3 regions of the Mesorhizobium sp. WSM3864 genome follow, and region 3 is predicted to be linked to each of the others. Evidence: predicted binding sites of a transcription regulator. Region 3 holds the regulator's gene; each other region holds the start of a gene.
What was found. Region 3 encodes PhoB, which activates phosphate uptake and scavenging genes when phosphate is short. Its sites were predicted from a motif close to TGTCATNNANCTGTCAT; they were not measured.

Region 1 (10,673 bases), on a different contig from region 3:
GGGGGCTCGCTGGCCATGCCGAGGGCTTCGAGCGCTACGTCAAGTCGGACCGGGTCTCGGCGCAGCTGAAGACGGTGCTGCCCGATTGCGACCTCATCGTCGGCACCGAGGAGGAAATCATGATCGCCTCCGGCGCCGACGATTGTCTGAGCGCGCTTAAGACGATCCGCACGCTGTCGGCCGCTACCATCGTGCTCAAGCGCGGTGCCAAAGGCTGCATCGTCTATGACGGGCCGATCAGCGACGACCTCGAGGACGGCGTCGTCGGCGAGGGCTTCCCGATCGAGATTTACAACGTGCTCGGCGCCGGCGACGCCTTCATGTCGGGCTTCCTGCGCGGCTGGCTCGGCGGCGAAAGCTTTGCCACGGCGGCGACCTGGGCCAATGCCTGCGGCGCCTTCGCCGTGTCGCGCCTGCTATGCGCGCCGGAATATCCCACCTTCGAAGAGCTGCAGTTCTTTCTGAAGCACGGCAGCAAGCATCTGGCGCTGCGCAAGGACGAGGCGATCAACCACATCCACTGGGCGACGACGCGCCGGCGCGACATCCCTTCGCTGATGGCGCTCGCTTGCGACCATCGCGTCCAGCTGGAAGATGTCGCCGCCAGGGTCGGTGCAGATGTCTCGCGCATCCCCGACTTCAAGGTGCTCACCGTCAAGGCGGCGGCCAAGGTCGCCGCCGGTCGCGACGGCTACGGCATGCTGATCGATGAGAAATACGGCCGCGATGCCATGTTCGAGTTCGTCCGCCATCCCTTTGCCTGGTTAGGTCGGCCGGTCGAGCTGCCCGGATCGCGGCCGCTGCGCTTCGAGTTTTCGCAGGACATCGGCTCGCAGCTCACCGAATGGCCGGTCGACCATTGCATCAAGTGCCTCTGCTTCTATCATCCGGATGATCCGGAAGCGCTGAAGACAGAGCAGCAGCAAAAACTGCGGACCCTGTTCGAGGCGGCGCGGAAAGTCGGCAGGGAACTGCTCGTCGAGATCATCGCCGGCAAGCACGGCACGCTCGACGACACCACCATTCCGCGCGCCCTTGAAGACCTCTATGCGCTGGGCATCAAGCCCGACTGGTGGAAGCTCGAGCCGCAGGCCTCGGCAGGCGCCTGGGCCAGGATAGAGCAGGTGATCGTCAAGAATGATCCGTGGTGCCGCGGCGTCGTGCTGCTCGGTCTGGAGGCGCCGCAGGATGAGCTGGTCGCCGCCTTTGCCGCCACCGCCAATGCGCCCATCGTCAAGGGATTTGCCGTCGGTCGCACCATCTTTGTCAATGCCGCCGAACAATGGCTGGCCGGCAAGATCTCGGATGACGAGGCTGTCGCCGACATGGCCTCGCGCTTCGAGCAATTGACCGAGGCATGGCTTGCAGCGCGCGGCCGCAAAGCAGCATAAGAAGAACGGGCAGCATATTAGGCGGCACAGGGAAAGCCGGAGGAAACGACAATGACCAAGACCGTTCGCCTGACGATGGCGCAGGCGCTGACCCGCTTTCTCAGCCGCCAGATGACCGAGATCGACGGCAAGAAGGTGCCGATCTTCGGCGGCGTCTGGGCGATCTTCGGCCACGGCAATGTCGCCGGCATCGGCGAGGCGCTCTACCAGGTCCGCGACGAGCTGCCGACCTTCCGCGCCCATAACGAGCAGGCGATGGCGCATGCGGCGATTGCTTACGGCAAGGCGAATTTCCGCCGCCGCTTCATGGCCGCGACCACCTCGATCGGCCCCGGCGCGCTCAACATGGTGACGGCTGCGGCGCTCGCCCACGTCAATCGCTTACCGGTGCTGCTGCTTCCCGGCGATGTCTTCGCCAACCGCTTGCCCGACCCGGTGCTGCAGCAGGCCGAAGATTTCTCCGACGGCACGGCGAGCGTCAACGATTGCTTCCGCCCCGTCTCGCGCTATTTCGACCGCATCACGCGGCCGGAGCAGATCATCCCGGCGCTGAACCGCGCCATGCAGGTGCTGACCGATCCGGCCGAATGCGGCCCGGTCACGCTTTCGCTCTGCCAGGACGTGCAGGCGGAGGCCTATGATTATCCGGAAAGCCTGTTTGCCGAGCGCGTCTGGACGCCGCGCCGGCTGCGCCCGGATCGCAACGAACTGGCCGTCGCCGTGGCGGCCCTGAAGAACGCCAAGAAGCCGCTGGTGATCGCCGGCGGCGGCGTCCTCTATTCGCAGGCTTCCGGAGAGCTGGCCAAGCTGGTGCAGGGCGCCGGCATTCCGGTTTGCGAGACCCAAGCCGGCAAATCCTCGCTGCCCGACGATCATCCGCTCAACATGGCGGCCGTCGGCGTCACCGGCACATCAGCGGCCAACCGGCTGGCGGAAGAGGCCGATGTGGTTCTTGCCGTCGGCACCAGGCTGCAGGACTTCACCACCGGCTCCTGGGCGCTGTTCAAGAATGCCGGCCGCACCATCATCGGGCTCAATACCCAGGTCTTCGATGCCGGCAAGCACTGGGCGCTGCCGCTGGTTGCCGACGCCACCGAAGGGCTCGCCGAGCTTTCCGCCGCGCTGAAGGGCTGGAAGGCGCCGACCGCCTGGACCGACAGTGCGCTGAAGGGCAAGACGGAATGGCAGGCTGCTGCCGCCAAGGTGACGGCCTCGACCAACGCCGCCTATCCCTCCGACGCGCAGGTGATCGGCGCCGTGCAGCGCGCGATGGGCTCGGGCGTCACGCTTTTGCATGCCGCCGGCGGGCTGCCCGGCGAATTGCACAAGCTCTGGCAAGCGGGCGCGCCCGGTTCCTATCACGCCGAATACGGCTTCTCGACCATGGGCTACGAGATCGCCGGCGGGCTCGGCGTCAAGATGGCGAAACCCGACCAGGAAGTCGTCGTCATGGTCGGCGACGGCTCCTATCTGATGCTCAATTCCGAGATCGCGACGTCGGCGATGCTCGGCCTGAAGCTCACCATCGTGTTGCTCGACAATCGCGGCTATGGCTGCATCAACCGGCTGCAGATGGCGACCGGCGGCGCCAACTTCAACAATCTCCTGAAGGACGCTCGCCACGAGGTGATGCCCGACGTCGACTTCGCCGCCCATGCGGCCAGCCTCGGCGCCGTCGCCGAGAAGGTGGCCTCGATTGCTGAACTCGAGACGGCGCTCGCCAAGGCGAAGGGCAACGACAAGACCACCGTGCTGGTCATCGACACCGATCCGCTGGTGTCGACCGAGGCCGGCGGCCACTGGTGGGATGTTGCCGTGCCGGAAGTCTCGTCGCGGCCGCAGGTGAACGCCGCGCGCAAGGCGTATGACGAGAAAAAGCTCATGCGGAGCTTAGGTGATTGAAGCTGGCGCTGCCCCTCACCCTTGCCCTCTCCCCGTGAAGAACGGGGAGCAGGGGGCCGCCACCGCTGAAGCCTGTCCCTTCTCCCCGTCATTTCCAGGGAGAAGGTGCCGGCAGGCGGATGAGGGCAGCGCCGATGAGCGAAAGTTGAACGATCCAAACCTGGAGTGACGACTTGAAAGCCAAACTGGGCATGTCTCCCATCGCGTGGTGGAACGACGATCTCGTGGAATTGAGCGATGATGTGTCGCTGGAGGAGTGTTTGCGCCAGTCGCGCTCGGCCGGCTTCACCGGCATGGAGATGGGCCGCCGCTTCCCCAACGATCCGAAGGTGATGCTGCCGATCCTGAAGGAGGCCGACGTCACGCTCTGCGGCGGCTGGTTCTCCGGCACGCTGGTCGATGAGGACATGTCGAAGAACAAGGATCGCATCCAGCCGATGATCGACTTGTTCAAGGCGGTCAACGCGCCTTGCATCGTCTATGGCGAGGTCGGCCGCTCCATCCAGAGCGACCGCTCCAAGCCTCTTGCCACCAAGCCACGGCTTTCCGGCGACGAGATGAAGGCCTATGGCCGCCGCGTCACCGAATTCGGCGAATGGTGCGCCGACCAGGGTATGCCGCTTTCCTACCATCATCACATGGCGGCCGTGGTCGAGACCGAGCCGGAACTCGATTCCTTCATGCATCATTCCGGCGAGGGCATCCCGCTGCTGCTCGATGCCGGCCACCTCGCCTTCGCCGGCGGCGATGTGTTGCGCGCCATCGACAACCACCACAAGCGCATCAACCACGTCCATGTGAAGGACGTGCGCATGAACGTGATCGACGGGCTCGACCGCACGAAACAGTCCTTCCTCGATGCCGTCGCGCTCGGCGCCTTCACCGTGCCCGGCGACGGCTCGCTCGATTTCGGCGCGATCGTCCAGCGCTTCGCCGACTACGGCTATGAAGGCTGGTTCGTGGTCGAGGCCGAGCAGGATCCGAAAAAGAACCCGCCGCTGAGGATGGCTGAGGTCGGCCATAAGGAGCTGATGCGGGTGATGACGGCCGCCGGCTATACGGTCGAGACGCAGGGCTTCCCGGCGTAAACGGTGGATTCGTCCGGCCGCTCGGTCTATCTGATGCGTTTGGACAAGTCCCGGATTGGCGCGATGAAAGACTATGAGCACCCCTTCTTCCGACCGCTGTGGCGGCGCATTGCCGTCGTCGCCGTCTGCCTAATCTGGTCGGTGATCGAATTCGCCTCCGGCACGCCGTTCTGGGGGGTAATCGCGCTCGGCTTCGCCGGTTACGCGGTGTGGCAGTTCTTCTACCTCTACAAGCCGGCCGAGGAGCCCAAGCCTCCGGCCGAGCCGAAGGAATGACCCAGGAGACAAAAATGTCGAAACTGCTCGTCAAGGCCGACAAGGGCCACGGCCACGTCGCCCACGTCACCCCGCAAAGCGCGGGCTGGACTTACGTGGGTTTCGATCTCCACCGGTTGCGGCCGGGCGAGACGGCCGCCGGCGAGACGGGCGAGCGCGAGGTCTGCCTGGTGTTCGTCACCGGCAAGGGCAAGGCTGCGGCCGGCGGCAAGGATCTCGGCCTGCTCGGCAAGCGCATGTCGCCCTTCAAGGGCAAACCCTGGTCGGTCTATGTGCCGCAAGGCTCCGACTGGTCGGTGACCGCCGACACCGAACTGGAGCTTGCCGTCTGCTCGGCGCCCGGTCTTGGCGGCGGCCTGCCCGCCCGCGTCATTGCGCCCGACGATCTCGGTCAGGAAGTGCGCGGCAAGGGCACCAATACCCGTTACGTCACCAACATCCTGCCCGAGGGCAAGCCGGCCGACTCGCTGCTGGTGGTCGAGGTCATCACGCCCGGCGGCCATACCTCCAGCTATCCGCCGCACAAACACGACCAGGACAATCTGCCGGCCGAGTCCTATCTTGAGGAGACCTACTACCACCGCCTCGACCCGCCGCAGGGTTTCGCCTTCCAGCGCGTCTACACCGACGCCGACAGAAATGGCGTGCGCGATCTGGACGAGGCGATGGCGATCGAGGACGGCGATGTCGTGCTGGTGCCGAAGGGCTACCACCCGTGTGCGGCCTGCCACGGCTATGATCTCTATTATCTCAACGTCATGGCCGGCCCGAAGCGGACGTGGAAATTCCACAACGCCGCCGAGCATGAGTGGCTGATGAAGGCGTGAGATTTTTCATAGCCCTCAACCTGTTGGTCCAGTTCGGGAAAATCGTCGGCTAAGGACCGCCGGAGCCTGGGTTGCCTTCGAAAACCCATGAAAGCTTCGTCAATCCGTCATGGAAATCACCTATGGCAGCGGTCTGACGAGGATTTTCGATGCGCTATGCCATTTACTTTACCCCGAGGCAGGATGAGCCGCTGGCGCGGATCGCCGCCAACTGGCTGGGGCGCTACCCGTTCGGCGCGCCGACGCGGCCGGTCGAGGGTGTGGGTGACCTGTCGGCGGCGGAAGTTGCCTTCCACACCGCCTCGGCACGGCGCTATGGCTTCCACGCGACGCTGAAGGCGCCGTTCCGGCTGGCGCCGAGCGAAACGGAAGCCTCGCTGCGGGCGGCGCTCGACGATTTCGCCGAGGCCACGCCACCAGTCGTCATCCCGCGTCTGGTCGTCGGCCAGATCGACGGCTTCTTCGCGCTGGTGCCGGAAAGTCCTTTCGAGCCGCTCAACAGTTTCGCCGGCGCGGTCGTGCGCGCTTTCGACCGCTTCCGCGCGCCGCTGACCGAGGCCGAGATCGAGCGCCGCAGCCCAGACTCGCTGAAGCCGGATGAGTTTCGCAACCTCTGCCAGTGGGGTTATCCCTACGTCTTCGAGACGTTCCGCTTCCACATGACGCTCTCCGGACGGGTCGGGCCACAGGAAAGCCCGCGCCTTCGCGCTGCAATCGACAGCCTGTTCGCGGACGTGCTGCAGCGTCCGGTGCCGGTGGATGCGCTGACGCTGTTCGTCGAAACCGAACCGGGCGCGCCCTTCATGGTGCTCTCGCACCACGTGCTTGGACGCGGCCCGGCCAGAAAAACCGCCTGATGTCCGCCCGCCTGAGATAGGACTGCTGAAATGACCGCCGAGACCGTTTTGAACAATGCCCGCATCGTGCTGCCCGACGAGATCGTCGCGGGCTCGCTGCTGCTGCGCGATGGGCTGATCGCCGCGATCGAGCCGGGTGCGGCCCGCACCGGCGAGGACATGGGCGGCGACTACATCATCCCGGGTCTCGTCGAGCTGCACACCGATCACCTCGAAGGCCATTACGCGCCGCGTCCGAAAGTGCGCTGGAACCCGATCGCCGCCGTGCTCGCCCACGATGCGCAGGTGGCGACCGCCGGCATCACCACGGTGCTCGACGCCTTGCGTGTCGGCATGGACGAGGATGCCGACCTGAAGTCCGACGACGTGCGCAAGCTCGCCGACGCGATCGAGGACAGCGTGCGCCGGGATCGGCTCAGGGCCGACCACTTCATCCATCTGCGCTGCGAGGTCTCGGCGCCGGACTGCCTCGAGGCCTTCGCCAATTTCGAGACCGACGACAGGGTGAAGCTCGCCTCGCTGATGGACCACGCGCCGGGCCAGCGCCAGTTCGTCGATCTTGAGACCTACGCCTATTATTACCAGCGCAAGCTGAAGCTCACCGACCGCGACTTCCAGAAATTCTGCGAGAAGCGTATGGCGGAATCGGCCAAGAATTCCGGGCCGAACCGCGTCTTCATTTCCGCCGCCTGCCGCGAGCGCGGCATCGTGCTTGCCAGCCACGACGATGCGACAGCCGGCCATGTCGACGAGGCGGTGGAGCAGGGCGTGCGCGTTGCCGAATTCCCGACCACCGAGGAGGCGGCGAGGGCCTCGAAGGCGGCAGGCCTCGGAGTGCTGATGGGCGCGCCCAACGTCATGCGCGGCTCCTCGCATTCGGGCAATGTGTCGGCGCGCTCGCTTGCCGGCGACGGTTTGCTCGACATCCTGTCGTCCGACTATATCCCCTTCAGCCTGATTCAGTCCGCCTTCTTCCTCGGCGATGTCGTGGAAGGCATTTCGCTGCCGCAGGCGGTCGCCATGGTCTCGAAGAACCCGGCGGAAGCGGTCGGCCTTAGCGATCGCGGTGTCATCGAGCCCGGCCGGCGCGCCGACCTCGTGCGCGTGCGCGTCGACCAGCATGTGCCGGTCGTGCGCAACGTCTGGCGTCAGGGCAGGCGCGTCGCATGATGGTTTCTGCGCTGATCGAACGCGAGCTCACCGAGACCCTTGCGATCCGCAACGGCGTCTTCGTCGCGGTGGTCGGGCCGAGCGGCGCCGGCAAGGACACGGTGATCGGCTACGCCAGGGCGCATTTTGCCGGCGAGACGCGGCTGGAGTTCGTCCGCCGCGTCATCACCCGTCCGAGCGACTCCGCCAGCGAGGACCACGATACGCTGGCCGACGCCGCCTTCGCCGAGGCGGAAGCGGACGGCGCCTTCGCCATCTGCTGGGACGCGCATGGCCTGCGCTATGGCCTGCCGGCCGATGTCGATTGGGCGATCGCCAATGGTCATGTCGCGGTGGCCAACGTCTCCCGTGCCGTCATCCCGGCGCTGCGTGAGCGCTATGCCAACCTGGCGGTGGTCGAGATCACCGCGGCGCCGGAGATCCTCGCCGAGCGGCTGGCGGCGCGCGGCCGTGAATCGCGCGGCGAAGTGCTGGCGCGTCTGGCGCGCAGCACCAGCGTGACGCTTTCCGGACCGGACGTCACCTCCATCGACAACAGCGGCGCCAGAGAGATCGCCGGCGAGCGCTTCGCCGACGTGCTGCGCAAGGCGATGGCGTTCTCGGACCTTTCGGACATGATCTGACGGAGTGATGCCGGCTCGCGAGTGGGAGGTTGAGCCGAGACTTGTTGATGTCGGCGCCAACGTCCAAAAAATGTGTGCAGCACGCGAAGTTGAAATTTGCGCCGCTGCCTGCCGAGATCGGACGAGGGAAGCTACTCCGCCGGCGCGCCGGCGACATTCCGGCGCGACGCCTCCATCATCCGGCGCCGGGCGCGGAACACGCCCCACTGCTGGTCGACCAGCACGCCGATCAGGATGACGCCGCCCATCACCGCGAAGTTCAGGGAGGACGGGATGCCGAGCAGATTGACGAGGTTTTGCAGTTCCTGCAGCAGCACGGTGCCGAGGATGACGCCTACCAGCGAGCCCTCGCCGCCGCGCAGCGAGAAGCCGCCAAGCACCGCCGCGGCGATGGCGTAGAGCTCATAGAACTGGCCGTGACTCGCCGGCGAGATCGAGCGCGTGTACATGGCGAAGTAGATCGCCGACAGCGCCGTCAGCACACCGCAGATCACGTATGCCGCGATCACCACGCGCCCGGTGCGAATGCCCGAATACTTCGCCGCTTCCTCATTCTTGCCGATGGCATAGAGATAGCGCCCGAACACCGAGCGGTGCAGCACCACCCACATGACGATGGCGATCACGATCAGCGCGATGAAGGAATTCGGCAACCCGCCGGAGCGGCCGGCGGTCAGGAATTCGAGATCCGGGAAATTCTGGCCGAAAGCGAAGCCCGCCGTGCCGTCGGCGGTGTAGAAACGGGCGACGCCGCGGTAGATCAGCAGGCCGCAAAGCGTCACCACGAAAGGCTGCATCTTGAGCCGCGTGATCAGCCAGCCATGCATGAAGCCGATGATGGCGCCGAGCACGATGATCAGCACGAAGGCCAACGGCCAGTCCATCTCGCGCACGGCGATGAAGTCGATGAACAGCGTGCCGAGCAGCGCGATCAGCGAACCGACCGAAAGCTCGATGCCGCCGGTGATGATGACGAAGGCCTGGCCGATCGACAGGATGCCGAACAGCGCGACCAGGTTGGAGGTGTTGGCGAGATTGATCGTCGACAGGAAGCGCGGATTTATAGCCGTGACCACCGCGCCGACCACCAGGATCAGGACCAGCAGGCCGAGGTCTTTCTTGCTCATTGCGCTCCTCCCGCGGCTTGCGCCAGCTTCGGCTTCTTGCCCACCGCCAGCAACAGCACGTTCTCTTGGCTGAAATCGTCCCGGTCGAGGATGCCGGAGATCTGCCCCTCATGCATGACCGCGATGCGGTCCGAGACGCCGATCACCTCCTCCATGTCGCTGGAGATCATCAGCACCGCGACGCCGGCATCGGCCAGCGCCCGCATCAGCGCGTAGATCTCGGCCTTGGCACCGATATCGATGCCGCGCGTCGGCTCGTCGAGGATCATCACCTTGGGGTTCATCGCCAGCCATTTGGCCAGAACCACCTTCTGCTGGTTGCCGCCGGACAGCGTGCCGGTGCGGGTCAGGACCGACGGCGCCTTGATGCCGAGATCCTTCTTCTGCTTCTCGGCGGTGGCGAGCTCCGCGCTGGTCGACACCAGCGAGCGCTTCGCATGCGCCGGCAGATTGGGCAGCGAAATGTTCTGCGCGATCGAGAGATCGAGCAGGATGCCGGTCAGCTTGCGGTCTTCGGGCACCAGGAAGATGCCGCTCGCCACCGCATCGGCGGCCGATCCGACATTGAGCGCCTTGCCGTCCAGCGCGACACTGCCGCCGAGCCGCTCGTCGATGCCGAACAGGACGCGCGCGAGCTCCGTGCGGCCGGAGCCGACCAGGCCGGCAAGCCCGAGGATTTCGCCGCGCCGAAGCTCCAGGTCGACCGGGTGATCGGGATAGGCGCTGGTGCGCACCGCTGTTGCCGAGAGCGCGACGCCGCCCGGCGCGCGCCCCGCCTCCGCTGCTTTCTCGCGGTGCTTAAGCATGCGCCCGATCATCAGCTTGACCATCTGGTCGTGATTGATGTCGCTCTTCGGCAGCGTGCCGGCCAGCATGCCGTCGCGCAGCACCACGACGCGGTCGGCGACGCGCTCGACCTCGTGCAGGCGGTGCGAGATGAAGATGACGCTGATGCCTTCCGCCCGCAGCCCCTTGATCACGTCGAGCAGCTTTTCGGTCTCGGCGATCGGCAGGCTGGAGGTCGGCTCGTCGAGGATCACCAGCCGCGCCTTGATCGACAGCGCCTTGGCGATCTCGACCATCTGCTGCTGCGCCAGCGACAGGGAGGCAACCGGCGCGTCGGCCGAGAAATTGGCGCCGACGCGTTTCAGGAGCGGCGCCACCATCTCGCGCAGCTTGGCGCGGTCGACCAGCCTCAGCGGCCCGGCCTTCAGCGGCTCGCGGCCGAAGAAGATGTTGGCGGCGACGTCGAGGTTTTCGAACAGGTTGAGTTCCTGATGCACGAAGGCGATGCCGGAGCCGATGCTGGCTTCCACGGTCAAGCCGTCATGCGCGACGCCGTCGACGGTGACGGTGCCGCTGTCCGGCCGCGTCACGCCGCCGAGGATCTTCATCAATGTCGATTTGCCGGC
Region 2 (10,673 bases), on a different contig from region 3:
TGGGGCGACGGCTCCTGGCTGGTTCTGGTCGCTTTCGTCGTGGCGCTCGCCATGGCGTGGTTTGTCGCGCACCGGGCGCGCCAGCGGCAGATGGCCACCGGCCAGCAATTTCCGGTGTTCTGGACCTCGGTCGCCCTGATCGTCGGCCTGCCCGTGCTCGCCTTCCTGCTCGCCGGCATGCCGCTTACCTTTGACTTCCCGAAGCAGTCGACCTTCAATCTGACAGGCGGATTTCAGATCAAGCCTGAGTTCCTGTCGCTCCTGCTGGCGCTTTCCTTCTACACGGCCGCCTTCATCGCCGAGATCGTGCGCGCCGGCATCAAGGGCGTCAGCAAAGGCCAGAGCGAAGCGGCGGCTGCACTCGGCCTACGCTCCGGGCCGATCCTGCGCCTGGTGGTGATCCCGCAGGCGATGCGCATCGTCATCCCGCCGCTTACCAGCCAGTATCTGAACCTCACCAAGAACTCTTCGCTGGCGATCGCCATCGGCTACCCCGATCTCACCGCCACCGCCGGCACGGTGCTCAACCAGACCGGCCAAGCGGTCGAGGGCGTGTTCCTCATGATGATCGCCTATCTGGTGCTGAGCCTCGTCACCTCTGCAGTGATGAACGTGGTCAACGCCAGAATGGCGCTGGTGGAGAGGTAGAGCCATGCAGGAACACGACATGTCCTGGGTGCGCACCGAGATGACGCTGGCGCAGCCGGCGCCTCCTGGCGAGCGCGGCGCCTATGCCTGGGTGCGCAAGAACCTGACCGCCTCGGTTGGCGACACTATCCTGACCATCCTCGGCATCGCCATAGTCGCCTGGATCCTGCCGCAGGTCATCAACTGGGCCTTTATAAACGCAGTGTGGACCGGGCCGGACCGCACGGTCTGCGCCACCGTCTCGCAAGGCGGCATCCAGCCCGACGGCTGGACCGGCGCCTGCTGGGCTTTCGTCAACGCCAAGTTCGGCCAGTTCATGTTCGGCACCTATCACATCGAAGAACGCTGGCGGCCTATCCTGGTCGCCATCCTGTTCGTGGTGTTGCTGGTGCCTATGCTGATCCCGCGCGTGCCGCGCAAGGGGCTGAACGCCATCCTGCTCTTCCTCGTGCTGCCGGTCGTCGCCCACTTCCTTTTGGTCGGCGGCGTGTTCGGCCTGCCGCATGTCGAGACCTCGCGCTGGGGTGGGCTGCTGGTGACGCTCAGCCTCTCCTTCGTTGGTATGGCCGTGTCGCTGCCCCTGGGCATCGCTCTGGCGCTCGGCCGTCGCTCCCAGATGCCGATCGTCAAATGGCTTTGCGTCGTCTTCATCGAGACGGTGCGCGGCATTCCGCTGATCACCGTGCTGTTCTTCGCGAGCGTCATGCTGCCGCTTTTCCTTCCCGAGGGCGTTACCTTCGACAAGTACCTCAGGGCGCTGATCGGCGTGTCGCTGTTTGCCGCCGCCTATATGGCGGAAGTGGTGCGCGGCGGCCTCCAGGCGATCCCGAAGGGCCAGTATGAGGGCGCCGATTCGCTCGGCCTCGGCTATTGGCAGAAGATGGGCTTGATCGTGCTGCCGCAGGCGCTGAAGCTGGTCATTCCCGGCATCGTCAACACCTTCATCGGCATGTTCAAGGATACCAGCCTGGTGCTCATCATCTCGATGTTCGACCTGCTCGGCGTGGTGAAGCAGAATTTCTCCGATCCCAACTGGGCGACGCCGCAGACCCCGAAGTCCGGCCTGATCTTCGCCGCCTTCGTGTTCTGGCTGTTCTGCTTCGGCATGTCGCGCTATTCAATGTACACCGAGCGCCGGCTGGACACCGGCTACAAACGATAAAAAGGGGAATTGGCCATGGCCACCGAAAACGCCGTCAGCGCGGAAGACCTCAAGGTCGACGCCAAGAAGATGCACATCTCGACGACAGATGTCGCCATCGACATCGTCGGCATGCACAAATGGTATGGCGAGTTCCATGTGCTGAAGGACATCAACCTCAAGGTGATGCGTGGCGAGCGCATCGTCATCTGCGGTCCGTCCGGCTCCGGCAAGTCGACCATGATCCGCTGCATCAACCGCCTGGAAGAGCACCAGAAGGGCAAGATCATCGTCGACGGCAAGGAACTCACCAACGATCTGAAGAAGATCGACGAGGTGCGCCGCGAGGTCGGCATGGTGTTCCAGCACTTCAACCTGTTCCCGCATCTGACAATCCTGGAGAACTGCACGCTGGCGCCAATCTGGGTGCGCAAGACGCCAAAGAAGCAGGCCGAGGAAATCGCCATGCATTTCCTGAAGCGCGTCAAGATCCCGGAGCAGGCCAACAAATATCCTGGACAGCTCTCCGGCGGCCAGCAGCAGCGCGTGGCGATCGCCCGCTCGCTCTGCATGAACCCGCGCATCATGCTGTTCGACGAGCCGACCTCGGCGCTCGACCCGGAAATGATCAAGGAAGTGCTGGAGACGATGGTTGGCCTTGCCGAAGAAGGCATGACCATGCTGTGCGTCACCCACGAGATGGGCTTTGCCCGCAAGGTCGCCAACCGGGTGATCTTCATGGATCAGGGCCAGATCGTCGAGCAGAACACGCCGGCCGAGTTCTTCGATAATCCGCGCCATGAGCGCACGAAACTGTTCCTGTCGCAGATCCTGCACTGAAGCGGCGGCCGGTAACAGGGTGCTCGAAGCGCCTCTCCGCTTCGTCATTCTAGGGCGGAGCAAGGAGCGAAGCGACGCGGCGCAGACCCTAGAATCCATGCCGTGACATCGGGGCTTCGCTGCGGTTCAGAATTCTGCGCCGTTGCGCCCTACGGCAAAGGTCACGGCATGGATCCTCGGGTCAAGCCCGAGGATGACGAAGTCACGAACGGCTTCGGCCAGTCTCGCGGCGGCAAATGCGACGGACCTACCGCGCCTGATGCGAAAATTCCTGCGATACCTTGCGACATTAGTGGCGGCGGCGCCTCTAGCCGCGGCGATCGGAACATTGGTGCCGCACCCGCTCTGGCCGGCAGCGAGAGCCGCAGGCGAGAGCACCCGGCACATACTGGTTCTGAAGAACGCGATCCATACCGACATTGCGATACCGCTGGATGATGATGTACGCCGGCGCTTCCGTTTTCTCGTCGAGGCCGGCCAGCCTGCCGATGCGCCGGCCGCGCGCTATTTCGTCTTCGGCTGGGGCGGCCGCGCCTTCTATCTGGAGACGCCAAACTGGTCCGAACTGAAGGCCGCGCCTGTCTTGAAGGCGCTGACGCTCGATGCCTCGGTCATGCATGTCGACGTCGCCGGCGCAATTGAAGAGCCGCATCCCAATGTCGCCGGCTTCGACATCGACGAGGCGCATTTCTCCGCGCTGCTTGATTACATTCAGGCGAGTTTCCAACAGGGGTCGAACGGGCCGATGGGTATCGACAATGCTGGCTATTCCAGCTTCGATCGCTTCTACGAGGCCAATGGCAATTTCAACGCGCTGATCGGCTGCAACACCTGGACGGCGGCGGCACTGCGCACCGCCGGCTTGCGCACCGGCTGGTGGAATCCGTTGCCGGTGTCGCTAGGGTGGTCGTTGAGGTTGTATGATTGAGGTGGCGCTCCGCGAATTGGCAAGTATCGCGTTCCTTCGCGCCCCCCTCTGTCCTGCCGGACATCTCCCCCACGAGGGGGGAGATTGGCAGTTGGAGCGCCGGCTCTTATCCTGCAACGTTGACCATTGGCGAAGGCAGCGGTGACAGCTGATCTCGCCCCAAGTGGGGGAGATGTCCGGCAGGACAGAGGGGGGCGCTGTCCCGCCGGCCAATCCAATTTTGTCGGCCGCCCGGTAGGCCCCTACCGCCGCACCACCTTCCGCTCTTCCCATCCATAGAGCCAGTCGAGATCAGCCGCGAGTTTCTCCGCCGGGCGCGTCGCCAGCACGAAATTGCGCGCGATCGCAACCGGGCCCCATGCGTGCCAGGCCATGCGGTTGAGCGCGCCGCGTCTGAGCACCTTCTCGATGCGCGGGCGCCTGCGATTTTCCCATGTGGAGAGGTTCTGCCGCGGATCGCCGGCGAAGTCGGCGACCAGATCGGCGAGCGTCGCGGCATCCTCGATCGCCATCGCCGCGCCCTGCGCCGCGAACGGGGTCATGGCGTGCGCCGCGTCTCCGATCAGGGCTACGCCCTGCGGCATCGTCCAGCGCGTCTGCTCGACGGTGTGGATCGGAAACGCCGTCCATGGCCCGGCAAGCGCGACAAGCCTTGCCAGCGCGGGCGACGTGCCGCGCATGGCGCTGGCGAGAATGGCGGGATCGGCATGGCCGGACCAGCCTTCGGCGATGCGCTCGCCCTTGGTGAAAGCGGCGAGGTTGAAGTCGCTGCCTTTGCTCACCGGATAGGCGACCATATGGAAACCGGCATGGAGGAAGGCGGTGATGCAGTCGCCGGCGGCGATCGCCGCAAAAGCCTGGCCGGCGGCGCTTGTCGCTGCAATCGTTGCGCGCCAGGCCAGCTCGCCCGAGAAGCGGTTCTTCCCGAAAGCCGGCTCTCGACCCACAAGCACCGTGCGAACCGACGACCAGACGCCGTCGGCGCCGATCAGCAGGCCGCCGGCGGCCTCGATGCTGCCGCCATCCGTTTCGGCGGTGACGGCGATGTTTTGCGGCTGAACAGCGACGTCCGTCACCCGCGCGCCGGTGACGAGTTGGATCTCGGGATGCTCTGCCATGCGCGCCGCCAGCGCGGCCTGCAGGTCGGCGCGGTGCGCCACCAGATAGGGCGCGCCCCAGCGCTCTTCGCCGGTCTGGCCGAGCGGCACGCGCGCCAGTTCCCGCAAGTTGGCGGCGTCCTTCAGCACCACCGCTTCCGGGCGGATCGCGTTCAGCCGCAACCGGTCGAGCGCACCGAGCCGGCTGAGGATACGGGTTCCGTTGGGGGAAAGCTGGATGCCGGCGCCCACCGCTTCGAGCTGGCCGGCCTGTTCCAGCACTGTGACGGCATGGCCGTGTTCGGCAAAGGCAAGAGCTGCCGTCAGTCCGGCGATACCGGCCCCGGCGATGACGACCTGCCGGGACCGCGCCTCATCCATGGTCTAGCGGTCACCCATGATCTGAGATCAGGCAGCCTTGTCGATATAGAGGCAGCCGGCAGGCTCGGTTTCCGTCGCCTTCAGCTTCGGCGAATAGCGATAGAGCGTCGAGCAGTACGGGCAGACCTTCTCATTGTCGTCGCCCATGTCGAGGAATACATGCGGATGGTCGAAAGGCGGATTGGCGCCGGTGCACATGAATTCCTTGACGCCGATATCGATTGCCGGATGGCCCGCATCGTTCTGGAAATGGGGAATGGTACCGCCTGCCATCGTCGTCTCCTTCAGTTCGGCCCGTTTGCATCTGGATCATAACCGGCCGGTTTGCAAGATCGATGAAATGAAACTGTCGCAAAAGGCTGGCACAGGATAAGTTGAGCCGGTTAAGCGCATGAGCCCGGAAACGAAGCGATTCCGTGACATCATGCGTCATAAAAGCGTGTTAGAGCGTGCATAGCGCGTCCGGCGGCGTATGGCGCTCAAAGAACGACGTTGTGGGCAAGAGCAGGAACCATGAACGAACTGAAGCCGGTGCAGAGCGAGTTCATCACCGTCGAGGCGGCGAGCCCGGACGGCGGCAATCCAGATCGTTTCGTCAACCGCGAGTTTTCCTGGCTGCAGTTCAACCGCCGGGTGCTCGAGGAATCGCTGAACGAGCATCACCCGCTGCTCGAGCGCGTTCGCTTCCTGTCGATCTCGGCCGCAAATCTCGACGAGTTCTTCATGGTGCGCGTCGCCGGCCTCGCCGGTCAGGTGCGCGAGGGCATCGCGTTGAAGAGCCCGGACGGCCGCACGCCTGAGCAGCAGTTGGAGCAATTGCTGCGCGAGGTCGAGCGCCTGCAGGAAGACCAGCAGAAGAGCCTGTCGGCCCTGATGGAGCTGCTCAACAAGGAAGGCATCGAAAGCATCCCCCGCGATGGCCTGACCAAGGACGAGAAGGCGTGGCTGGAGGAGCATTTCCAGGATCAGGTCTTCCCGGTGCTGACGCCGCTGTCGATCGACCCGGCGCACCCGTTCCCGTTCATCCCCAATCTCGGTTTCTCGATGGCGCTGCAGCTGCGCCACCGCAAGAACGGCGAAGAGATGAGCGCGCTCTTGCGCTTGCCGGTGGCGCTACGGCGTTTCATCCGTCTGCCCGACCGCAAGCATCATGTCCGCTTCATCCCGCTGGAAGAAGCGGTCGGCCTCTATATCGGCAAGCTCTTCCCTGGATACGAGGTCAAGGGCTCGGGCACGTTCCGCATCATTCGCGACAGCGATATCGAGGTGGAGGAGGAATCGGAAGACCTCGTTCGCCTGTTCGAGACGGCGCTGAAGCGCCGCCGCCGCGGCTCCGTCATCCGCATCGAATTCGACACGCTGATGCCGGCCGAGTTGCGCGACTTCGTCGCCGGCGAGCTCGGAGTGTCGTCGAGCCGCATCAGCGTGCTCACCGGGCCGCTGGCGCTCAACCAGATCTCCGAGATCGTCGCCATTCCGCGCGACGACCTCAAATTCACGCCCTACAACCCGCGCTTTCCCGAGCGCATCCGCGAGCATGGCGGCGACTGCCTGGCCGCGATCCGCGAGAAGGACATCATCGTCCACCACCCCTACGAATCCTTCGACGTCGTGGTGCAGTTCCTGCGCCAGGCGGCGGCCGATCCGGAAGTCGTCGCCATCAAGCAGACGCTCTACCGCACCTCGAACGACAGCCCGATCGTGCGGGCGTTGATCGACGCGGCGGAGGCCGGCAAGTCGGTGACGGCGCTCGTCGAGCTCAAGGCGCGCTTCGATGAAGAGGCCAATATCCGCTGGGCGCGCGACCTCGAGCGCGCCGGCGTCCAGGTCGTGTTCGGCTTCCTGGAGTTGAAGACCCACGCCAAGATGTCGCTGGTGGTCCGCCGCGAGGACGGCCGGCTGCGCAACTACGTGCATCTCGGCACCGGCAACTACCATCCGGTCACCGCCCGCATCTACACCGACCTGTCCTTCTTCACCACCGACCCGACGATCGCGCGCGATGTCGCGCAGATCTTCAACTTCATCACCGGCTACGCCGAGCCTGCCGAGGAGATGCGTCTTGCGGTGTCGCCGTTCACGCTGCGCGACCGCATCCTCAGGCACATCGCCGAGGAGATCGCCCATGCGCTCGAGGGCAGGCCGGCCCGTATCTGGATGAAGATGAACGCGCTCGTCGATCCGACCGTCATCGACGCTCTCTATGACGCCAGCCGCGCCGGCGTCGAGATCGATCTCGTCGTGCGCGGCATCTGCTGCCTGAGGCCGCAGGTGCCGGGTCTTTCCGAGAACATCAGGGTGAAGTCGATTGTCGGCCGCTTCCTCGAGCACAGCCGCATCTACTGCTTCGGCAACGGCCACGGTCTGCCGTCCGACGAAGCGATCGTCTACATCTCCTCGGCCGATATCATGCCGCGCAATCTCGACCGCCGCGTCGAGACCCTGGTGCCGATCACCAATCCGACTGTGCATGAACAGGTGCTTGGCCAGATCATGCTCGGCAACATCATGGACAATCAGCAAAGTTTCGACGTATTGGCTGATGGCACCTCCCGGCGCGCTGCGCTCGAGGAGGGCGAGGAACCGTTCAACGCGCAGGAATATTTCATGACCAATCCGAGTCTTTCCGGACGGGGTGACGCGCTGAAATCGCATGCGCCCAGGCGCATTGCCCAGTTTAAGCGCCGCAAGAAGAACGCCGCCGCGTGATTTCAGTCTCCCAGGGCCGGCTCCAGGACCGGCGGCCGCTGTCGATCATCGACATCGGATCGAACTCGATCCGCCTCGTCGTCTATGAAGGGCTGGCGCGCTCGCCGACGATGCTGTTCAACGAAAAGATGCTGGCCGGCCTCGGCCGCGGCATCGTTTCGACGGGCAAGCTCGATCCCGAGGCGGTGACGCGCTCGATGGAGGAGTTCCGCCGTTTTCGCGCGCTTTCGGATCAAGCCGGCGCCGAGCACATCTATGTGCTGGCGACTGCGGCCGCGCGCGAGGCGGTCAACGGCCCGGACTTCATCCACCGCGCCGAGGATGTGCTGAAGACCGAGATCCGAGTGCTCTCCGGCCGCCAGGAAGCGCATTATTCGGCGCTTGGCATCATTTCCGGCTTCTATCCGGCCAACGGCATCGCCGGCGACCTTGGCGGCGGCAGCCTGGAACTCGTCGACATCAATGGTGAGGCGATCGGCGACGGTATCACGCTGCCGCTCGGCGGCCTGCGCCTGCAGGACATGGCGAAGAACTCTCTCGTCCAGGCGCAGAAGATCGCGCGCCAGGAACTGGCGCGGGCGAAGCTTTTGAAGGGTGGGCAGGGCAGGGTGTTCTACGCCGTCGGCGGAACCTGGCGAAACCTCGCCCGGCTCCATATGGAGATGACCAACTACCCGCTCGGCGTCATGCATCATTACGAGATCGCCGCCGACAGCGCCCTGAACTTCCTTAGGCAGGTGGCCAAGGGCGAGGTCGAAAAGGTCAAGGGCATCGAAGGCGTCTCCAAGAACCGCCGCTCGCTGCTGCCTTACGGTGCGGTCGTGCTGCAGGAAATCATGGCGGCAATGGAGCCCTCGAAGGTCGTCGTCTCGGCGCAGGGCGTGCGCGAAGGCTTCCTCTATTCGCTGCTCGACGCCGCCGAGCAGAAGGCCGATCCGCTGATCTCCGCGGCGGAGGAACTGGCGCTGCTGCGCTCGCGCTCGGTCCATCACGCGCATGACCTCGTCGAATGGACGGACAAGGCTTTCAAGGCCTTCGGCATCGACGAGACGGTGGATGAGGCGCGCTACCGCCACGCCGCCTGCCTACTTGCCGATATCGGCTGGCGGGCGCATCCCGAATATCGCGGCCGGCAGTCGCTCAACATCATCGCGCATGCGTCCTTTATCGGCGTCGACCATCCTGGCCGCGCCTATCTGGCCCTGACCAACGCCTATCGCCATGACGGCATCTTCAACGATGCGATCGCGCCCGAGATCAAGACCCTGGCGCCGCCGCGCATGCTCGAGCGCGCCCGCGCGCTGGCGGCGATGATGCGCGTCGTCTACCTGCTGACGGCGGCGATGCCCGGGGTCATGCCGCGGCTGAAATGGGAAAGCCGCGGCAACGGTGCGCTTGCGCTGGTGCTGCCGGCGTCGCTTGCCGACCTCTATGGCGAACGACCTGCCGGGCGGCTGGCGCAACTGGCGCGCATCACCAACCGCCGGCTGGTGCTGGCGGTCGAAGGCGGGCCAAGCATTTCCGTCAAGTGACGGATCAGGTGATCTCGGCACCGACGCCAAAAGGGCGGCCGTCGGCCGACCATGCGCCGGCGCCGGCCATGGCGAGCGCCAGGAAGCCCCCGGCAATGGCAATGTCCTTCATCAGCATCTGCTGGTGCATGAAGGCGAGGGTCGCATCCTCGCCGCCCTGGCCGAAATGGCCGATGAAGCCGGCGACGATAGTGAAGGCGGCAAGCAGCAGCGCCGCGATCCGCGTCTGAAAACCGACAAGAATCAAAAGTCCGGCGATCAGCTCGAACAGGCCGGTGCCCCAGGCCGCCAGGGTCGGTAGCGGCAGGCCGAGGCCGGTGAAATAATTGATCGTGCCGGATATATTGGTCAGCACCTGGAAGCCCGAGGGCACGAACAGCGCGGCAAGCAGGAGCCGCGAGGCGAGAAGCAACGCGTTGCGGTTCATGGCCCACCTCCCTTGCCGGTACCCGGGAATGCACCGGCTCTCGGTGCAGTGTACGCCTGCACTCTATAAAACTAAAACGCGGCGCGTAAAATTCCGCGCCGCCAAAGTTTCAGCTTGGGAGGGGAAGGAGATCAGCCGCGCTTGGCGTCGATCGAATAGGCGCCGGCGCCGGAGGAGGCGAGCAGGATAAAGCCGCCGGTGATGGCGAGGTTCTTGAGAAACTGGATCATCTGCATCTGGTCGGCCCAGCCGGTGTGAGCAACCAGGCCGGTAGCGATCGTGAAGATGGCGAGCAACCAGGCGGCGATCCGCGTCTGGAACCCGACAAGAATGGCAAGGCCGCCGAGCAGCTCGATGAGGCCGACCACGACGGCCGTCACGGTCGGAAGCGGCAGGCCGAGGGCGCCGAAATAGCCGGCGGTGCCGGAAATGGCGGTAAGCTTGCCGAAGCCGGAAAGCAGGAAGATGACGGCGAGCAGGATACGGCCGAGCAGGATGGTGGTGGCACTGTTGGACGCGATGCTGGTACCGGCGGCGGAAGTGTTGATGGACATTGGCGAGTCTCCGAATCGTGTTGAATGCCCAGTCAGATAGACGACGAAGACTGTTCACCAAAGCCGCCGATGCGGCGACACATTGTTCACAGGCAGTATGTTTCGGTGACCGGCGGACGCGCGCGAAAATCGTGTCGGCGGATTGGGATTAACGAGTAAATTGTGCCCCCGCAAAATAGCCAAACTATCGGTTGGGGGTTGCAGTCGCAGACCTCGGGGACTAGCCGAAACGCCCGATCGGGTCGTCTTCGCCCTGGAACGACGACCCCTTTGGCCTGTCCGCGCCGCGAGAACTACCCCGGATGCGTCATGTCCTCGGGCCGCACCAGCCGGTCGTAGTCGGCCTCGCTGACCAGCCCGGTGGCCAAGGCTTCCTCGCGCAGCGTGGTGCCGTTCTTGTGCGCGGTCTTGGCGAT
Region 3 (10,673 bases):
GTCGACGAATTCTGCCGCGCCGACGAGATCGCCGCGGCGATCGTCGCCAGCACACCCATGATCATGAACACCTTCATGGTGATCCAGCGCGTGTTGATGCCGGCAAGGTTGGCCGCTTCCGGATTGCCGCCGATGGCAAAGACATAGCGGCCGAAGCGAGTGCGCTTGGTGATGAAGGTCATGACGAGGCCGACGGCGATCGCCATCAGCACCGGAATGGCGATGCCGTGGGCGATGAACAGGCCGCCTTCGGGGACCGTGAGGTTGTTGGCGGCGGCGTAGCGGTTCACGATGCCGACCGGCCAGGGATAGGAATTGGCCAGCCACACCGCGCCCATGACGACCGCGCAGGTGACCGCGCCGAGCAGCGTCTCGGCCCAGATCGGACGCAGCGGGAAACGGAAGCGCTTGCGCTGCACCCTGCCGTTGAACAGCGCAAACACCACGGCAACACAGGCGACGGCGCCGACGATCCAGCTCCATTTGGCGCCGATCGAGCCGGCTGGTCCGCCGCCCATCAGCTGGAAGGTGGCGTCGAGCGGCGCCACCGTCTGGCCGCTGGTGACCCACCAGGCAGCACCGCGCCAGACCAGCAGCCCGCCAAGCGTCACGATGAAGGCCGGCACTTCGAGATAGGCGATGACGAAGCCCTGGAAGGCGCCGATCAGCAGGCCGAGCGCCAGGCCGATCAACAGTGCCAGCACCCAGATCCAGGGATTGCCAAGCTCGAGCCCAACCATTCGCACCAGGAAATGCACTTGGGCAAAGCCCATGACCATGCCGATCAAACCCTCGGCGGATCCGACGGAGAGATCGATGTTGCGCATGACGATGACCAGCACCATGCCGGAAGCCATGATGGCCACGGCCGAGGTCTGCACCGACAGGTTCCACAGGTTGCGCGGCGTCAGGAACGTTCGGCTGTCGAAATCGAGTGGATTGACGCCGAGCCGCAGGCTCGAGATGACATGCAGGCCGATCCAGATGATCAGCAGCGCGCCGACCATGCCGAGCATGCGTGTGTCGAGCTCAGTCGCCGTGAGGAAGCGCCCGACGGTGCTCAGTTCGGAAGCCCGCGCGCGATCCGCCGCCGGGTTGGCCGGCGTATCAGAGGTCGTATCGGTCATGATCTCCTCCCACCGGCTTGCCGTCTGGCGCGGATGCCGGACCACGATGCTAGAGCAATTCCAGGAAAAGTGCGTAGCCGCCTGGAATTACGCACAAACAAACGGCTGGAGCAGTTCGGCGATCCTGCCGGACAGTGAACTGCCCCAATGGTCTCCGGCTTCAGTACGCCCGAAAGCCTTTGGAGAAACGCCGCGGCCCAACGGCCGCGGCGCTGCGTTTGAACCTGACGGCCAGCTTAGTTGCAGACCGCGACGCTGCCGGCGGCAACGCCCGCGCAGACTTCATCCTTCTTTATCCAACCCGCGTCGATGACGAGGTTGAGATTATCCTTGGTGATTGCGACCGGGGTCAGGAACAGCGACTTGACGGTGTTGCCGCCAGGCGTCGTGAAGTCCTTGGCGCCCGCGATGTCGGTCATCTTCTTGCCGTCGGCGAGCTGCGAGGCGATCTCGGCGGCGTGCTTGCCGAGCTCGCGCGCGTCCTTCCACACCGACACCGTCTGGGTGCCGAGCGCGATGCGGTTCAGCGCGGCATGGTCGCCGTCCTGGCCCGAGACCGGAACGGTGCCGGCCAGCCCTTGCGCCGTCAGCGCCGCGACGACGCCGCCGGCGGTGCCGTCATTGGCCGCCACCACCGCGTCGACCTTGTTGTCGTTGGCGGTCAGGAACTGCTCCATGTTCTTCTGCGCATTGGCGGGAAGCCAGCCATCGGTATAGGCCTCGCCGACATTCTTGATCTTGCCGCTGTCCATGGCTTCTTTCAGCACTTCCATCGAGCCGGAGAACAGGAAATCGGCGTTCGGGTCGGCGCCCGAGCCCTTGATGAAGACGTAATTGCCCTCGGGCTTGGCCTTGAACACCTCGCGGGCCTGCATGCGGCCGACTTCCTTGTTGTCGAAGGTCAGATAGAACACGTCCTTGTTCTCGATCAGGCGGTCGTAGCCGACGACCGGAATGCCTTCGTCGAGTGCCTTCTGCACCGCCGGTCCGATCGCCGAGGCGTCCTGCGCCAGGATGATCAGCGCATTGGCGCCCTGCGAGATCAGGCTTTCGACGTCGGTCAGCTGCTTGCCTGGATTGGACTGTGCGTCGGCGGATATATACTTGTCGCCCGCGGCCTCGATCGCCTTCTTCATCGCCGCTTCGTCGGTCTTCCAGCGCTCTTCCTGGAAATTGGACCACGAAACGCCGATCACCTTGTCCTTCGCCTCGGCGACCGACGCCAACGTCAACGACATGGCGACGCCCGCCAGCATGGCGGCTGCGAATCTCTTCATGATATCCTCCCTGCGCCCCTCGCGGCGCGACCCAGATTGGCCCGAAGACCATGCAAAGGCTTTTTTTCGAGCCTCGAAAAAATACTGATCCAAGGCTAGGGCGCTGTCAACTGCAATTCTGACGGTTTTTGACGTGTCGCGTACTTTTTTTCGAGACCCGTAATAAATAATGACAGTGCCGACCGCTTCTGCCACTATCGGGGAACAGTTCGGAGGAGGCGCAGCCCGCGTCCACCGAAACTTGTAAAAACCCGGACGGTTCGGGTGCCGGCGTCCGGGTGAATCGATCTGGCGCGTCGCCGGGTCCTGTGCATGATCGAGAGGCCGCGCTGACTGGGAGGAGAAAAAATGTCGGTCGGAATCCGCCACGACGATCTGCGCCGGCGCAACCGCGCCATGGTGCTCTCGGCCTTGCGCCGGGCCGGCCAGCCGTCGCGCACGGAAATCGCCGCGACCACCGGGCTCAGCCATTCGACCATTTCGGCGATCTCTTCCGACCTGATCCAGGAAGGCATCCTGGCCGAGAGCAAGCCGAGCGAGACCGCGTCTCTGAAGCGCGGCCGGCCACAGGTGGGCCTCGCGCTCAAGCCTGAGGCGGCAGCGGTGGTAACGGTGGTGCTGTCGCTCAATTTCCTCTCGGTCGCCGTTATCGATTATGCGGGCCAGGTCATCGCCGAGGAGCAGCGCCGCCTCGATACGCTCACCATGCCGCGCGACGAGCTGATCGGCGAATGCTTGGCGATCGTGCGGCGCCGGCTGGACGATCCGGACCTCGACGTCGGCAGCGTCGCCCGCATCGCCATGGGCATCCAGGGCATCACCGATTCCCATGCCCGCGCCATGCTATGGTCGCCGATCACGCCGCTGACCGACATTCCCTTCGCCGACATCCTGGAAAAGGAATTCGGCATTCCGGCCACCATGGAAAACGACTGTAACATGATGGCGGTGGCGCTGCAGTGGCGCGATCCCGACCGCTATCGCGACAATTTCATCGCCATCCTGCTCTCGCACGGCATCGGCATGGGCCTGGTGCTGAAGGGCGAGCTGTTCACCGGCACGCATTCTTCCGGCGGCGAGTTCGGCCACATGATCCATCGTCCGGGCGGCGCGCTTTGCCGTTGCGGACGCCGCGGCTGCGTCGAAGCCTATGCCGGCAACTACGCCATCTGGCGCAGCGCCATGAAGATGAGCGAGAACGCCGAGCCGGTCGATGTCGGCGACGCCGACATGCGGGCGCTCGCGGCCAAGGCGCGCGAGACGGATGGCCCGGAGCGCGAGGCCTATCGCCGGGCCGGGGAGGCGCTGGGCTTCGGCCTCGGCAGCCTGTTCGCGCTGATCGACCCAGCGCCGGTCGCCATGGTCGGCGTCAGCGCCGCCGCCTTCGACCTGATCGAGCCGGCGCTGCGCGAGGCGATCGGCCAGACTGCCGGTGGCCAGCATTCAAATTCGATCTCCTTCGATACTGAGCCGAACGAATTGCCGCTGATCCGCGAGGGCTGCGCCATGCGCGCGCTGACCTTCGTCGACCAGGAGATTTTCGCCCCGGGCGTGCAGGCAAGAGCGGGCAAGAACGTGGCCTGAGCAGCTTCGATAGCGATCGTTGGCTTCTGTGGGTCCTGCAGACGCCGGAGATTAGCGAAGGCCCCGCAGCTTCGTCATTCCAGGGCGGAGCAGGAGCGAAGCTCCGTCGCGGAGACCCTGGAATCCATGCCATTACCTCAATCGTCGGATGAGCGGAGCAGAATTTCTGCACCGCCGCGGCGCGTGGAAGTCGCGTGGATCGTCGGGTCTGCGCCGCGTCGCGACGCTTCGTGCTCCGCCCGTGGACGGCGAAGCACCAGCGTCTCGATAACCCGCCAGCGCAGATAGAACCCGTCAGACCTTCGGTGCCCTGGATCTAGTCTTCCCTGATCGCGTAGCCCGCCCCGCGAATGGTGCGGATCACATCGGGCATCCGGCCGTTGTTGACCGCCTTGCGCAGGCGTCCGACATGCACGTCCACGGTGCGCTCGTCGATATAGATCGTCTCGCCCCAGACATTGTCGAGCAGCTGGCTGCGCGAGAACACCCGGCCGGGATGCCGCATCATGAATTCCAGCAGCCTGAACTCGGTCGGGCCGAGCCGGATCTCGCTCTTCTTGCGGTAGACGCGATGCGATTCGCGATCGAGCACGATGTCGCCGACCTTGAGCACGCTGGACAGCACCTCCGGCTTGGCGCGGCGCAGCAGCGCCTTGACCCTGGCCATGAATTCCGGCGTCGAGAACGGCTTGACCAGATAGTCGTCGGCGCCGGTCGAGAGGCCGCGCACCCTGTCGCTTTCCTCGCCGCGCGCGGTCAGCATGATGATCGGCAGGCGTTCGGTCTCGGGCCGCATCCTGAGGCGCCGGCAAAGCTCGATGCCGGACACCGCCGGCACCATCCAGTCGAGCACCAGAAGGTCGGGCACATTCTCCTGCAGGCGGATCTCGGCCTCGTCGCCGCGCGTCACCACCTCGACCTGATAGCCCTCGGATTCGAGGTTGTAGCGGAGCAGCACCCCCAGCGGTTCCTCGTCCTCCACCACCATGATGCGTGGCGCGATCATTTAGCAGGCACCTTCGCTGTCAGGCCGCCGGCGCCGACATCGCCGTCTCGTCCTGCTTAGGACGATTCGCAGGCAATTGCGTGCCGGTCAGCACATAGTAGGCGTTCTCGGCGATGTTGGTGACGTGGTCGCCTATGCGCTCCAGATTCTTGGCGCAGAACAACAGATGCGTGCAAGCCGTGATGTTGCGCGGATCCTCCATCATGTAGGTCAGGAGCTCGCGGAAGACGGAGGTGTATTTGACGTCGATGCGCTCGTCGTCGTTGCGGAGCTTGGCGAGCGCCGTGGCGTCGCCGGCCGTGTATTCCTCGATCACGCCCTGCACTTGGATCAGCACCAGCTGCGCCATCGAATCGATGGAGTGCGAAAGGTCGCGCGGCGCGGCGCTGATGCCGACCGAGCCGACGCGCTTAGCGATGTTCTTGGCAAGGTCGCCGATGCGCTCGAGATCGCCGGCCATCCGGATGGCGCCAACGACGCTGCGCAGGTCGTCGGCCATCGGCTGGCGTTTGGCGATCAGCGTGATGGCGCGATCGTCGAGCTCGCGCTGGCGCGCGTCCATGATGGCATCGTCGGAGACCACGCGCTGCGCCAGCGCGTTGTCGGAATTCAGCAGAGCCTTGGTCGACGCGCCGACCATCGAGCCGGCAAGATCGCCCATGTCGCGGATGAGCTGGCTGATCTGCCTCAGATCCTCGTCGAAGGAAGCGACCGTATGGGCCATGGTTATGTCCTCGTATGAACTCAGCCGAAGCGGCCGGTGATGTAGTCCTGCGTGCGCTTCTCGCGGGGCGAGGTGAAAATCTTTTCGGTCCGGTCGAATTCGATCAGCTCGCCGAGATACATGAACGCCGTCTGCCGCGAGACGCGCGCCGCCTGCTGCATGTTGTGGGTGACGATCACGATCGTGTAGTCGGCCTGCAGCTCGTCGATCAGCTCCTCGATCTTGGCGGTCGAGAGCGGATCGAGCGCCGATGCCGGCTCGTCCAGCAGGATGACCTCCGGCTTCACCGCCACCGTGCGGGCGATGCAGAGCCGCTGCTGCTGGCCGCCCGAAAGGCTCTGGCCGCTGGCGTTGAGCTTGTCCTTGACCTCGTTCCACAGCGCGGCGCGCTTCAGCGCCTGTTCGACGCGATTGTCCATCTCGGCCTTGCTTATCTTCTCATACAGCCTGACGCCGAAGGCGATGTTCTCGTAGATCGACATCGGGAACGGCGTCGGCTTCTGGAACACCATGCCGATCTTGGTCCTGAGCAGGTTGAGGTCCTGCGAGCGGTCGAGGATGTTCTTGCCGTCGAGCAGCACCTGGCCTTCGGCGCTCTGCTTCGGGTAGAGCTCGTAGATGCGGTTGAGCACGCGCAGCAGCGTCGACTTTCCGCAGCCCGAAGGTCCGATGAAGGCGGTGACGCTGCGCTCGGGCAGCGACAGGTTGATGTCCTTCAGCGCCTTCGACTGGCCATAGTAGAAGTTGAGGTTCTTGACTTCGATCTTGGCCTTCTCGGCGGTCGTCTCGGCTACGTTCAGGTCGGTGGACAACATCGGTTTCATCTGTCCTCTCTGCGTCCGGTAAGGCTGCGGGCGAAGATGCTCAGCCCGAGAACCGTCAGGGTGATTATCAGTGCGCCCGTCCAGGCCAGTTGCTGCCATTCCTCATAAGGGCTCAGCGCAAACTGGAAGATGGTCACCGGCAGGCTGGCCATCGGCGCGTTGAGATTGCTCGACCAGAACTGGTTGTTGAGCGCTGTGAAGAGCAGCGGCGCCGTCTCGCCCGAAATGCGGGCGATCGCCAGCAATATGCCGGTGACGATGCCGGACAATGCGGCGCGATAGGCGACCGAGCGGATCACCACCCAGCGCGGCGCGCCGATGGCGGTGCCAGCCTCGCGCAGCGCGTTGGGCACAAGGTTCAGCATGTCCTCGGTGGTGCGCACTACCACGGGGATCACCAGGATCGACAGCGCCACCGCGCCGGCGATCGCCGAGAAATGACCCATCGGCCGCACCATCAGCTCGTAGACGAACAGGCCGACGATGATCGACGGCGCCGACAACAGGATGTCGTTGATGAAGCGCACCACCGTGGTGAGGCGCGAGAAGCGCCCGTACTCGGCCATATAGGTTCCGGCGAGCACGCCGATCGGCGTGCCGACGACGATGCCGATGACGGTCATCACGATGCTGCCGTAGATGGCGTTGAGCAGGCCGCCGGCGTCGCCGGGCGGCGGTGTCATTTGCGTGAACACCGAAAGCGAGAGCCCCGAGAGTCCCTTATAGAGAAGGGCGCCGAGGATCAGCGCCAGCCAGACGAGGCCAATGCCCGCCGCTATGGTGCAGAGCGCCATCATCACGGCGTTCTTGCGCTTGCGGCTTCGGTGGAGCGATGCGACTGTCGACATCGGTCAGGCTCCCGTGCGGCTATCGATGCGCAACAGCATGTAGCGTGCGAGCGCGAGGATGATGAAGGTGATGATGAACAGGATCAGTCCGAGCGCCACCAGTGAGGACGTGTAAAGCTCGCCGTCGGCTTCGGTGAATTCGTTGGCGATGGTCGCCGAGATCGTCGTGCCGGGCGCAAACAGCGAGGCGCTGATGCGGTGCGCGTTGCCGATGACGAAGGTGACGGCCATCGTCTCGCCGAGCGCGCGGCCAAGACCGAGCATGACGCCGCCCATGATGCCGACCCGCGTATAGGGGATGACCACACGCCGGGTCACTTCCCAGGTCGTGCAGCCGATGCCGTAGGCCGATTCCTTCAGCACCGCTGGCACCGTGTCGAACACGTCCTTGGTGATCGAGGTGATGAAGGGCAGCACCATGATGGCCAGGATCAGCGACGACGTCAGCAGGCCGATGCCGTAGGGCGGACCGGCAAACAGGCTGGCGAGACCCGGTATGCCGTGGAAAAGATTGATGATGAACGGCTGTACCGTCGTCTGCAGGAATGGCGCGAAGACGAACAGGCCCCAGATGCCGTAGATGATCGAGGGAATGCCGGCGAGCAGCTCGACCGCGATGCCGATCGGGCGCCTGAGCGGGCGCGGGCAGAGCTCGGTCAGGAAGACGGCGATGCCGATGCCGATCGGCACGGCAATGAGGATGGCGATGGCTGAGGTGACGACGGTGCCGTAGATGGGCGCGAGCGCGCCGAAATTCTCGGTCACCGGATTCCAGGATTCAGTGGTCAGGAAGGAGAAGCCGAACTTCGACAGCGCCTCCCACGAGCCGGCGATCAGCGAGACCGCGACGCCGCCCAGAAGAACCAGCACGAGTATGGCGGAGAGACGCGTGACCGTTCGGAAGATCGTGTCGGTCAGGGCGAAGCGGCGCACCGTCGCTTCCCTGGTCCGTATGGCGGACGATGTCACGGCTTCGGAAACGGCTGTCATTTCGCCCCTCGCATTTCGAAAGAGACAGGAGGGCGCTGGAGGCGCCCTCCTTATTCCGTAGGAATTACATGCCGGAGTAGAGCGGCTTGCCGTTGCTGTCGACGATGTCCTTGCTCCACATTTCCTCGACGCTCTTCACGACCGCGTCGGGCATCGGAACATAGTCCAGCTCGGCGGCCATGTCGTCGCCCTTGGCGTAGGACCAGGCGAAGAACTTGAGCGCTTCGGTGGTGGCCGCAGCATCGTCGGGCTTCTGGTAGACGAGGATCCAGGTCGCGGAGGTCATCGGCCAGCTTTCAGCACCAGCCTGGTTGGCCAGAATGACGCCGTAGCCAGGCTTGGAGCTCCAGTCGGCATTGGCTGCAGCGGCCGAGAACGCGGCAGCGGTCGGCTCTACCTTCTTGCCGTCCTTATTGATCAGGTCGGTATAGGTGAGCTTGTTCTGCTTGGCATAGGCATACTCGACATAGCCGATCGCGCCACCGGTCTGCGCGACGTTGTTGGCGACGCCTTCGTTGCCCTTGGCGCCGATGCCCACCGGCCACTCGAGCGCGGTATTGACGCCGACCTTCGACTTCCAGTCGGCGCTGACTTCGGCCAGATAGTAGCTGAAGTTGAACGTGGTGCCCGAGCCGTCCGAACGGTGCACGACCGCGATCGCCTGGTCGGGCAGCTTGACGTCGGGGTTGAGCTTCTTGATCGCCTCGTCGTTCCAGTTGGTGATCTTGCCGACGAAGATGTCGGCCAGCGTCGGGCCGTCGAGCACCAGTTCGCCCGGCTTGACACCTTCGAGGTTGACGACCGGAACGATGCCGCCCATCACCATCGGGAACTGCGCGAGCCCGGTCGACTTGAGATCCTCGCCCTTGAGCGGCGCGTCCGAGGCGCCGAAGGTCACGGTCTTGGCCTTGATCTGCTTGATGCCGCCGCCGGAGCCGATCGACTGATAGTTGAGACCGATGCCGGTCTCCTTCTTGTAGGCGTCGGCCCACTTGGCATAGATCGGATAGGGGAAGGTAGCGCCGGCACCGGAGATGTCGGCCGCCATAGCGGCGGAGAGGGAAAGCGTGGATGCCGCAGCCATTGCAATCGCAACGGCCGCCGAGCGGATGAAATGTCTCATGTGGCCTGCTCCTGTTCGGAATATGGTCTTTCGGCAACCCTTGTCTATCGGCGCCTGGTGAGCGCAATAGACTTCGATTATTACAGTCGCATGACAGTTTCGTGTCAGCCCGGTAACGCCTGAACACGATGCCTGGGGGGGCCTGCGGCCGCCATTTGCGGACCGAGCCGAAGTTTGCCGCGGGAATCAGCAGCTTGTCCGACTTTTGAATCAAAAATTATCCCGGCGGCCGGATCTCCGGCCGCCGGGAAATAAAATCCGGACGAGAGCGCGTTGCCTGTGCGCCAGAGCGGATCATGGCATGGCCATCGCCGAAAACAGGTCCGTTGGGGTAGAGTCGACGCTGTTCCTTGGCCGGCGGTCGCTGCTCCCGCCCGTAACCGAAGGGCGGAATCGACAGCAGCCATTGTCCTGACCTGGCCTTCGTTTTGTATGGTGCGATCACACCATATGTCTGCGTTGGACGACCGCCGACGGACCTCGTCGACGACGCCGTGAACGGCCGCGCAGAAAGGCTGTTATCCGGCGCTGCGGCGGACTTCCGCGTCCGACCCGAGCCATCTTTCAAGCTTCTCGAGCAGCGCCTTCGGGCTGATCGGCTTCGGCAGGTAATCATCCATGCCGGCTTCCAGGCAGCGCTCGCGGTCACCCTTCAACGCATGCGCGGTGACGCCGACGATTGGCACATGCGTGCCCATCTCGGTTTCGAGCCGGCGGATGGCCGCGGTCGCCTCCAGGCCGCTCATCTCGGGCATCGACACATCCATCAGGATCATGCGCGGGGTAAGCCTGCCGAACGCGTCCAGCGCCTTGCGGCCGTTGCCGACGATTTCGAACTGGTATCCGGTCTCGCCCAGGATTTGCGTGAACACCATCTGGTTCACCTCGTTGTCCTCGGCGACGAGAATGTCGAGCCCGCGCTCCGCGCCGGCCAGGCGTGGACGGGCACGCGCCGGCGGCGGCTGCAGCAGGACGCGATCCGCCGCCGTCGCCTGCGCCGTGGACGCCTGCGGCGCGCCGGCCCCGGTCTCGACGCCGCCGGTCAAGGCCGGATGGATGGCCGCCGTGCTGTGGCGATGACGCTGGATGGTGGCGACCAGCGTCTCCAGCAAGATCGAGGAACGCGCCGGCTTGATCAGCTGCGCATCGATGCCGAGATCGCGGTAGGCG

Region 1: CK215_RS19780 (DUF1045 domain-containing protein) is a predicted target of PhoB. The motif match lies at 5,579-5,595, and genes of this name have one in related genera.
Region 2: CK215_RS25560 (RNA degradosome polyphosphate kinase) is a predicted target of PhoB. The motif match lies at 5,372-5,388, and genes of this name have one in related genera.

What each region holds. Positions count from the first base shown of each region.
Region 1 covers NZ_NSGD01000009.1:159,398-170,070, forward strand. The annotation lists gene iolC (5-dehydro-2-deoxygluconokinase) at 1-1,391, shown strand, start outside; gene iolD (3D-(3,5/4)-trihydroxycyclohexane-1,2-dione acylhydrolase (decyclizing)) at 1,443-3,293, shown strand; gene iolE (myo-inosose-2 dehydratase) at 3,467-4,381, shown strand; gene CK215_RS19770 (hypothetical protein) at 4,445-4,657, shown strand; gene iolB (5-deoxy-glucuronate isomerase) at 4,672-5,484, shown strand; gene CK215_RS19780 (DUF1045 domain-containing protein) at 5,634-6,341, shown strand; gene CK215_RS19785 (alpha-D-ribose 1-methylphosphonate 5-triphosphate diphosphatase) at 6,372-7,511, shown strand; gene phnN (phosphonate metabolism protein/1,5-bisphosphokinase (PRPP-forming) PhnN) at 7,508-8,134, shown strand; gene CK215_RS19795 (ABC transporter permease) at 8,266-9,261, opposite strand; gene CK215_RS19800 (sugar ABC transporter ATP-binding protein) at 9,258-10,673, opposite strand, start outside.
Region 2 covers NZ_NSGD01000018.1:53,960-64,632, forward strand. The annotation lists gene CK215_RS25525 (amino acid ABC transporter permease) at 1-648, shown strand, start outside; gene CK215_RS25530 (amino acid ABC transporter permease) at 653-1,810, shown strand; gene CK215_RS25535 (amino acid ABC transporter ATP-binding protein) at 1,826-2,629, shown strand; gene CK215_RS25540 (TIGR02117 family protein) at 2,889-3,557, shown strand; gene CK215_RS25550 (FAD-dependent monooxygenase) at 3,800-5,035, opposite strand; gene CK215_RS25555 (zinc-finger domain-containing protein) at 5,063-5,308, opposite strand; gene CK215_RS25560 (RNA degradosome polyphosphate kinase) at 5,549-7,744, shown strand; gene ppx (exopolyphosphatase) at 7,741-9,276, shown strand; gene CK215_RS25570 (DoxX family protein) at 9,281-9,703, opposite strand; gene CK215_RS25575 (DoxX family protein) at 9,835-10,257, opposite strand; gene fumC (class II fumarate hydratase) at 10,551-10,673, opposite strand, start outside.
Region 3 covers NZ_NSGD01000004.1:335,893-346,565, reverse strand. The annotation lists gene CK215_RS12055 (sugar ABC transporter permease) at 1-1,127, opposite strand, end outside; gene xylF (D-xylose ABC transporter substrate-binding protein) at 1,364-2,404, opposite strand; gene CK215_RS12045 (ROK family transcriptional regulator) at 2,753-3,988, shown strand; gene phoB (phosphate regulon transcriptional regulator PhoB) at 4,305-4,994, opposite strand; gene phoU (phosphate signaling complex protein PhoU) at 5,014-5,718, opposite strand; gene pstB (phosphate ABC transporter ATP-binding protein PstB) at 5,739-6,542, opposite strand; gene pstA (phosphate ABC transporter permease PstA) at 6,539-7,390, opposite strand; gene pstC (phosphate ABC transporter permease subunit PstC) at 7,394-8,380, opposite strand; gene pstS (phosphate ABC transporter substrate-binding protein PstS) at 8,445-9,503, opposite strand; gene CK215_RS12010 (response regulator) at 10,022-10,673, opposite strand, start outside.